Regions from separate parts of the Arthrobacter sp. WCS2018Hpa-7 genome, predicted to be linked through region 1. Evidence: riboswitches for the same ligand, from Rfam matches in the RefSeq annotation. Region 1 holds a riboswitch; the other holds the start of a gene.
The links. A riboswitch is a leader RNA that binds a small molecule or an ion and turns the genes downstream of it on or off. The one in region 1 is predicted to bind thiamine pyrophosphate.

Region 1 (4,207 bases):
CGATCGCGGCCGCGATGATCAGCGGCCAAGCGCGCTGCCACAGAAGCCTGAGCGTAAGCCCGGCGAGCGGAAACAACGCCAGCTCCGCAACCAGCGCCGCGGACGCCGATACCCAGTCGATGGACAGGGCCAGCACCAGGGAAATCAGGAAAACGGACACGAACTTTGCCAAGGGGTTGGCTCGGGTCAGCAGGGCATGATTCCCGCGGAGATTCAACGCATCCCTCATGCTGCACCCGCTTCCTGATGCGTGGCTTCACCATGCTGGACCGGACCGAGCCGAAGCTCCGTTCCGCCGAGCACTGCGCTGAATTCCTGGTCATGGGTCACGGAGACCACAGCCGTTCCGGCGTCCAACAACTCTGAAAGGAACGACGCCAGCTCGGCCCACGTATTGGCGTCCTGACCGAACGTGGGCTCGTCGAGCACCAGGACTTTGGGGTGCGCGGCCAGCACGGTGGCCACCGAAAGCCGCCGCTTCTCGCCGCCGGAAAGGGTGTAGGGGTTGGCATCCACCAAATGCGTAAGCCGCAGCCGCTCCAACAGTTCGTCGACGCGTTCTTCGCCGCGGCCCACATGCCTGGGCCCAAACATGAGCTCGTCCAGGACCTTGCCCGTGACGAACTGGTGCTCCGGTTCCTGGAACACCGTACCGATCCGTGAAATCAGCTGGTCTGCTTTCCACTTGAACGGGTCAATGCCGGCCCCTTCGGAAAGCTCGACGGCGGCACTCACCGTGCCGTCCACCGGCGCAAGAAGGCCGGCCAACGTGAGCGCAAACGTGGACTTTCCGGCGCCGTTGGCTCCAGTGATGGTCAATGCTTGGCCGGCCCGGACCTGCGCGGTGATTCCCGTTTGCACTGGGACCGGCGGGAAGGTCTTGAAGCCCTTGCGCCGCGGCTTCTCCCGGGAAACTGCGAGGTCCTGGGCTGCAAGGAGCAGTTGGGAGGTGTGGGGTTGGCTGCGCCGTTCGCGGGTGGCCGGAACGTACCCAGGCACCCAAACGCCGGCGGCCATCAACATGGTGCGGGCTTCGGACAGGACCTTGTCAGGCGGGCCGTCCAAGAGGACCCCGGCCTTTGCCGTGCCCGTTCCCGTTCCCGCCGCCAGGGAACCCGGCTGCAGGACCACGATCCGGTCCACCAGGTCTTTCCAGACGGACACGCGGTGCTCCACCACCACCAGCGTTGCGCCGGTCTTGTCGAGGCAGCGCTTCACCGCGTCACGCACCTCCAAAACGCCTGCCGGATCCAGGTTGGCGGTCGGTTCATCCAACAGGATCAGGCCCGGCCGCATCGCCAGGATGCCCGCCAGTGCAAGGCGCTGCTTCTGCCCTCCGGAGAGTGCCGCCGTCGGGTGGTCCAACGCCAAACCGCCACCGGCAGCGGTACGCAACCCGACGTCGTCGAGCGCTTCATGGACGCGGGACCAGATCTCGTCCCGCGGCACAGCAAGGTTCTCGGCACCAAAGGCCACGTCGTCGCCAACCCGCGACAAGACCACCTGCGTTTCCGGGTCCTGCTGCATCAGCCCGGCGCGGCCCCGCTGCTCCCGGGGCGCCACGCCGTCGATTAGCAGCGAACCTGACTCGTCCGAGTCGTCTTCCTCATCGCCCAACACGCCGGCAAGGGCGTGCAGCAGCGTTGATTTGCCGGCACCGGAAGGTCCCAGAAGGAGAACCCGCTCGCCAGGTTCAATCCGGAGGTCCAACCCATGAATGGCCGGAGTGGACCGGCCGGCATGCCGCCAAGCCCAGCCCTCGGCGGAGATGGCGGCAGGCCGTACCGGGCTGCTGTTGTTGCTGCCGCTCTGCGTGGCGGGCATCAGCTGAAGACGGGCTCCGACGCGGCCTTGCGCGATGCGAAGGAGCTCAGCACGCCGGTTTTCGCCAAGCCACGGGTGGCAATCCAGGACAGTGCGCCAGCGATGATCGCACCCGAAATCGTGGTGAAGGTGATGTACGCCAGCTTGTCCACGGCCTCGTAGGCGATGTTCCAGCCCCACGGGAGGAAGGAGTCGTTCAGGCCGCAGAAGAGGCCCGCACCGGCACCCGCGAGGAGGGCCGTGGGCAGGTTGAACTTCTTGTACCGGAAAGCGGCGAAGATGAGCTCCGCGCCCAAACCCTGCAGGACGCCGGAGATCAGGACGGTGGTGCCGTACTGGGAACCCATGATGAGCTCACCGGTGGCCGCGACAGCTTCGCAGAACAACGCTGCGCCCGGCTTGCGGATAATGAGCATGCCCAGGACTGCGGGGATCATCCAGCCACCGGCGATCAGGCCGGTGAGCGGCGGATACGTCGCGTTCATGGGGATGGAAACCAGCGCGGCACCCTGGGACCAGGCCCAGAAGATCACGCCGCCTGCGATGGCGATAAGAGCCGCCACAACGATGTCTACAACACGCCAGGTGTAACTGGCCTTCTTCACGTTTACCGTGGTCATTTTTCTGCCTCCTGAGGTTACAGGAGGGGAAAGTGCTCCCCGGATTTCCAACCGGCCTGCGCCGCCCGGATCCGGACACTCTGAGAAGCTCGACTCCCTTGCGCCGGTACTAACCGGATCAGGTTCGAGGGTCTGCGGCTGTCCGCACTCTCAGCGCCCTCGCGTCTCCTGCATCTCTGCAAGGTCCGACGGCGGCGCTCCCCTGTCGTTATCAAATCTGCCCTGATGGGCTGGTTCAGTTTACACCTGCGCGTGTTGCGGGCGCTGGTCCGTTGCCGGCAGGTGGTCACAATCGGACGTTGCGAGGCCCGCTCTACACCCTTCGCGCCGGTCTTGGCATGCACACCAGGCCCCACAACGAGACCTGAGAGAATGATCCAGCAGACTCGACCGCGGCAAAGGGGCACTTTTCATGAACAATCCACCCAGTCAGGATCACGCTGTCGGCGAGGGCACCATATCCGAGCCACGGCTCGCTGCCAGTGTCATCCTGCTCCGTGATTCCCCGGGCGGGCTCGAGGCGTTCGTCCAGCACCGGGTCAGCACCATGGACTTCGCCGCCGGAATGGTGGTCTTCCCAGGCGGCAGGGTGGATGCTGCGGACGAGTCAGGCTGGGACTACCCAGCGGAGCTGCTTCAACGCCACGCTGCCGCCTGGAGTTCGAGTTCCATCGGCACCGGCACCGACTCCGACTCAGGTGCCGGCACCAACTCAGCGCAGGCCGTGACCAACGCAGGCACGGTCCTCACCGCCGCAATCCGCGAAGTCCAGGAGGAGTCGGGGCTCAGCATCAGCGCCGCGGACGTCCGACCGTGGGCCAACTGGATCACGCCCACGGACATGCCGAAGCGCTTTGACACCTACTTCTACCTTGCAAAACCCGTCCCTGGAGCCGAGCCCCGGCATCAAACCACGGAGGCCTGGCAATCGTTGTGGATGCCGGTGGACGGAATTCTGGAAGCGGAGGCGGCCGGGACGCTGAAGCTGATGCCGCCCACCTATTACCTGCTCAAGGAAATCGCCGATTTTGAGACGGTGGACGCTGTCTGGTCGGCGGAACACACGGTCGTTCCAGTGTTGGCCCCGGTGGGGTCCCTGGCAGCGTTCCTGAAGGAGCGGGAAAGCCGACGCTGACACTTGAGTTGGCCCATGGACGGCTAGGCTGGAGGCATGAACCTCTTCTTCAAGCTGCTGGGTACCGGAGTGAGCCTCGGAGCGGGCTTCGTTGGCACCAAACTCGTCAACAAAGGGTGGGAAAAGGCCACTGGCAACAAACCACCCCTGGGCAACGACGACATGGAAACGAGCTTGCGTTCAGCGCTGACTTTTGCGCTGATCTCAGCCTTCGTCAGCACCCTGATTCAGGTGTTGGCCAGCCGTGGCACCCAGCGTGCCATTGCACGTTTCGCCAAGACGCACGACATCCTCTAGCCTCAACCACAGACAACAACGCGGGGTCGCTTTGCCTCCACCTGATGGAATGAACACCAGTGGACGCACGGCGGCCCCGCGTTTGCTGTGACTGGGACTTTTAGTGGTCGTTCCGGGGTTCTTGCCCGGCAGCCGCCCGTTGAACAACGGCTTCGAGTTCGTCCTTGGTGAGCATCTCGCGGTGGCCGTGCTTGGTGCGGTAGGCGGAGCGACCCACCATGTGGGCGGACACAGGTGCTGTCAGCAACTGGAAAATCCATGCCACCAGCAGAACAGGCCATACCCACCACGTCCGCATTTGAAGGCCAATCGCAGCAAGCATGAGGAACAG
Region 2 (4,207 bases), on a different contig from region 1:
CCCGAAGCGCGCCGTTCCGCCCGCAGGCTCAGGCTTCAAGCCCCGCCTTGGGAAGCTCCGCTGCACATCGTACCCGGCGTCCCCACGTTGGTTCTCACCGGTGGGTGGGAACCCCTGTACGAAGAAATCGCCGGCTATCTCCAGGAAACCGGCGCCCTCCGCCGTGTTGCTGCGGGAGGACACCGGCCCCAGGATTCAGTGGACGGCGATCACATCATCCGCTCGTTTGTTGGCGACGTCGGACGGGCCATGTCAGTTCAGGCTTCCTGAGCCGGCCTCAACCGTGCCTGGGCTGCCGGGTACCTGAAGTTCCGGCAAATAGACCTTTCCGCCCGATGCCAGGAATTCCTGGCTCTTTCCGCGCATGCCACTGTACATTTCCGCTATGGCCGTCTGCGCCTCTTCTGATCCGTATTCGTCACGGATGTCCTGGCTGATGCGCATCGAACAGAACTTGGGGCCGCACATGGAACAGAAATGGGCGGTCTTGGCCGGTTCGGCCGGCAGCGTTTCGTCATGGAAGGCTTCCGCTGTCACAGGGTCCAACGAGAGGGCAAACTGGTCCCGCCAACGGAATTCGAACCTGGCCTTTGACAGGGCATCGTCACGCTCATGGGCCCCTGGATGGCCCTTGGCGAGGTCGGCGGCGTGGGCTGCGATCTTGTACGTGATGACACCGGTCTTGACGTCGTCCTTATTGGGAAGACCCAAATGTTCCTTGGGGGTCACGTAGCAGAGCATGGCAGTGCCGTACCTGGCGATCTCGGCGGCGCCGATGGCTGAGGTGATGTGGTCATAGCCAGGAGCGACATCGGTGACCAAGGGCCCCAAGGTGTAGAAGGGGGCTCCTTTGCACAGTTCCTGCTGGCGTTCCACATTTTCCCGCACCAGGTGGAACGGCACGTGGCCAGGTCCTTCCACCATCACCTGCACATCGAACTCCCACGCCCGCTGTGTCAGGTCGGCGAGTGTATCCAACTCGGCGAACTGGGCTGCGTCGTTGGCATCGGCGGTTGCGCCCGGGCGCAGGCCGTCGCCCAGCGAGAAGGCGACGTCGTACTGGGCGAAGATTTCGCAGAGCTCGTCAAAATGCGTGTAGAGGAAGTTTTCCTGATGGTGCGCCAGGCACCAACCCGCCATGATCGACCCGCCACGGGAGACAATTCCCGTGACCCGGTTGGCGGTCAGCGGCACATATCGCAGAAGCACGCCGGCGTGGATGGTCATGTAGTCCACGCCCTGCTCACATTGCTCGATCACAGTGTCCCGGAATATCTCCCATGTCAGCTTGTTCGCCTCGCCGTTGACCTTCTCCAGCGCCTGGTAGATGGGGACCGTCCCGATGGGGACCGGGGAGTTGCGGATGATCCACTCCCGGGTGGTGTGGATATCGTCGCCAGTGGAGAGATCCATGACGGTATCGGCACCCCACTGAGTGGCCCACTGCAGTTTGTCCACCTCCTCCGCGATGGAGCTCGTCACGGCTGAGTTGCCGATGTTGGCGTTGATCTTCACCAGGAATGCCTTGCCGATGATCATCGGCTCTGACTCGGGATGGTTGATGTTGTTGGGAATGATCGCCCGTCCTGCGGCGACTTCGCTGCGGACCAGCTCAACGTCGCAGCCCTCCCGCAACGCGACGAACTGCATCTCCGGAGTCACCGTGCCCTGCTTGGCGTAGTGCATCTGCGTGACGGTTTTACCTTCGACGGCGCGGCGGGGCACCGGTTGAGTGCCCTTCCACTCTGCTGATGCTTCGCCGCGCCGAACCGCAGACTTGCCGTCGTCCAGCAGGTTTCGTTCCCGTCCGCGGTAAGCCACGGTGTCACAGCGGGCTTCGATCCATGAAGAGCGGAAAGGCTCAAGCCCTACAACGGGATCGCTGCCGGGACCCGCCGTGCGGTACACCTGGAACGCCGGGTTTGCTTTGCCGTTGGGGGAGGGCTCCAAAGCGATCTCCGTGACGGGCACCCGGATCCCGTGGTCCGGGTCCTCAAGGTAGGCCAATGAATGGGATTTCAGCGATTGCGTCACGGATTCCGGTGTCTTTGCGCTGGAGTCGGCCCGGTTTTGGGCAGGGCTGTGCTGTGTTTTGGTGGTGCTCAAAGGATCACTCACTTCCTTCGCCGGCATTACCCGGACAGGTTCAACGGTCGCAGACTGCATCAGTCCGATCTCAGCCCCTGCAGGGGCCCCCGTGTGGTCGTAGACGAAGCTACCACAGCTCCCCGGAGGCTCCCAGTCACATGGAGTCCGGGGTTGCAGCAACCTGAACTCCCTTGGACTTGCGGACTAGGCTTTTTCCATGGCCAAGATCATCGAATTCACCGGACCCGTGCTCGTGTCACGGAACGACCAGCGCCATGGGATGTGGTCCGTGGACGGCACCTTGACGTTTGTGCGCCCCACGAAGGCACCGGACTGCGTTCTAGATGGCTGGGTCCTCCCGGGCTTCGTTGATGCCCACTGCCACATCGGTTTGGGAGTGGGCGGCGCTGTTGACGAGCGGACCACCCTTGCCCAAGCCCAGGCTGACCTCGACGCCGGGACTCTGCTGATCCGGGACGCCGGATCACCCAGTGACACCCGTTGGGTCCAGCAACGTTCGGACGTGCCCCGGCTGATCCGGGCCGGAAGGCATATTGCCCGGAGCCGGCGCTACCTCCGCGGTTTGGGGCATGAAATCGAACCGGACCAACTCGTGGAGACCGTTCGGAAGGAAGCCCGGGATGGAGACGGGTGGGTCAAGTTGGTGGGGGACTGGATTGACCGTGGCGTGGGTGACCTCGCTGCCTCCTTCCCCGCGAAAGTCGTCAAGGACGCCATCTCTGCCGCCCACGATGAAGGTGCCAGGGTGACGGCCCACTGCTTTGCCGAAGACACAGTGGACGACATGCTGGATGCCGACATCGACTGCATTGAACACGCGACCGGCCTGCTGCCACGACACATTCCGCGTTTGGTGGAACAGTCCGTGCCGATCGTTCCTACCTTGGTCAATATCGCGACCTTCCCGGACATCGCTGCCCAGGCTGCTCCGAAGTTTCCTGTCTATGCGGACCATATGGTGCGGCTTTGGGAGCGGCGGCGTGAGCGTGTGCTGGAGGCCTTTGAGGCCGGGGTGGCCATCTACACGGGCACAGACGCCGGAAGCGTGATCAAGCACGGCAGGATCGCCGAGGAAATGAAGGAATTGCACGACGCCGGCCTGCCGCCGGCGGCGGTCGTGGACGCCGCGGCGTGGCGTGCCCGGGAGTGGCTGGGAGCCGAAGGCATCAGCGAAGGGGCGAGTGCCGACGTCGTGCTGTGTTCCGAGGATCCCAGGATCCGGCTGGAGACTGTTTCCAACCTCAAGCACATCGTTCTTCGGGGTTCCTTGGTCCATTAGGAATAAATTGAAGCTTCAAGTAATTTAGAGAAGTAGGAACGGTGCTGATGAGCGGCACCTCGAACTCGGGAGCTTCACATGACCACACCACTCAGCCAGGATCTTCTGCCTGCCGAACTGACCATGGGCACTGTCATGCTCAAGGTCGGCGACATGACGGTTATGAGCGACTACTATCAGCGGGCCCTTGGCCTTGACGTCGTGGCCGAGCAGGATGGTGGGCTTTACTTGGGGCGCGTCGGAAAGCCCGTGGTGCACCTTGCTCCGGCCTCAGGGCTCCAGATTCCAGGCCGCGGGGAGGCCGGCCTGTTCCACACGGCCATTCTCTTCCACGATCAGCCTTCACTGGCTGCCACCATCGCCACCGCTGCCGAGTACGAGCCCCGCGCGTTTGCGGGCAGTGCCGACCACCTGGTCAGCGAAGCGTTCTACTTTACCGATCCTGAAGGCAATGGGATTGAGCTCTACTACGACAAGCCGCGTGAACTCTGGCAGTGGGACGGCAAGAATGTGGTGATGGACAATGTTGCCTTGCCTCCGCAGCGATTCCTCCAGCAGCACCTGAGTGAAGCGGCGGTGACCGGACAGCGCGAGGCGGAGGCCGGAATCGGACACGTTCACCTGCAAGTGGGCGACGTCGCAACTGCCCAGCACTTCTACGTGGAAACCCTGGGCTTTGAGCGGACCGCGGGCTGGCATGGCCAGGCGTTGTTCGTTTCCGCCGGCGGCTACCACCACCACATGGCCATGAACGTGTGGAACAGCCGTGGCGCCGGGCCCCGCAAGGACACGCTGGGCCTGGGGGAAGTGCTCATTGAG

Region 2: linked by a shared signal. The riboswitch ahead of thiC (phosphomethylpyrimidine synthase ThiC) and the one ahead of RQH14_RS14675 (ECF transporter S component) in region 1 are both predicted to bind thiamine pyrophosphate.

Annotation. Positions count from the first base shown of each region.
Region 1 covers NZ_JAVTJB010000013.1:47,559-51,765, forward strand. Annotated here, with positions in the region: gene RQH14_RS14665 (energy-coupling factor transporter transmembrane component T) at 1-229, opposite strand, end outside; gene RQH14_RS14670 (ABC transporter ATP-binding protein) at 226-1,824, opposite strand; gene RQH14_RS14675 (ECF transporter S component) at 1,824-2,444, opposite strand; TPP riboswitch at 2,522-2,658, opposite strand; gene RQH14_RS14680 (NUDIX hydrolase) at 2,857-3,579, shown strand; gene RQH14_RS14685 (DUF4235 domain-containing protein) at 3,616-3,876, shown strand; gene mnhG (monovalent cation/H(+) antiporter subunit G) at 3,977-4,207, opposite strand, start outside.
Region 2 covers NZ_JAVTJB010000009.1:17,113-21,319, reverse strand. Annotated here, with positions in the region: gene RQH14_RS11670 (alpha/beta hydrolase) at 1-270, shown strand, start outside; gene thiC (phosphomethylpyrimidine synthase ThiC) at 253-2,106, opposite strand; TPP riboswitch at 2,102-2,209, opposite strand; gene RQH14_RS11660 (amidohydrolase family protein) at 2,306-3,388, shown strand; gene RQH14_RS11655 (VOC family protein) at 3,467-4,207, shown strand, end outside.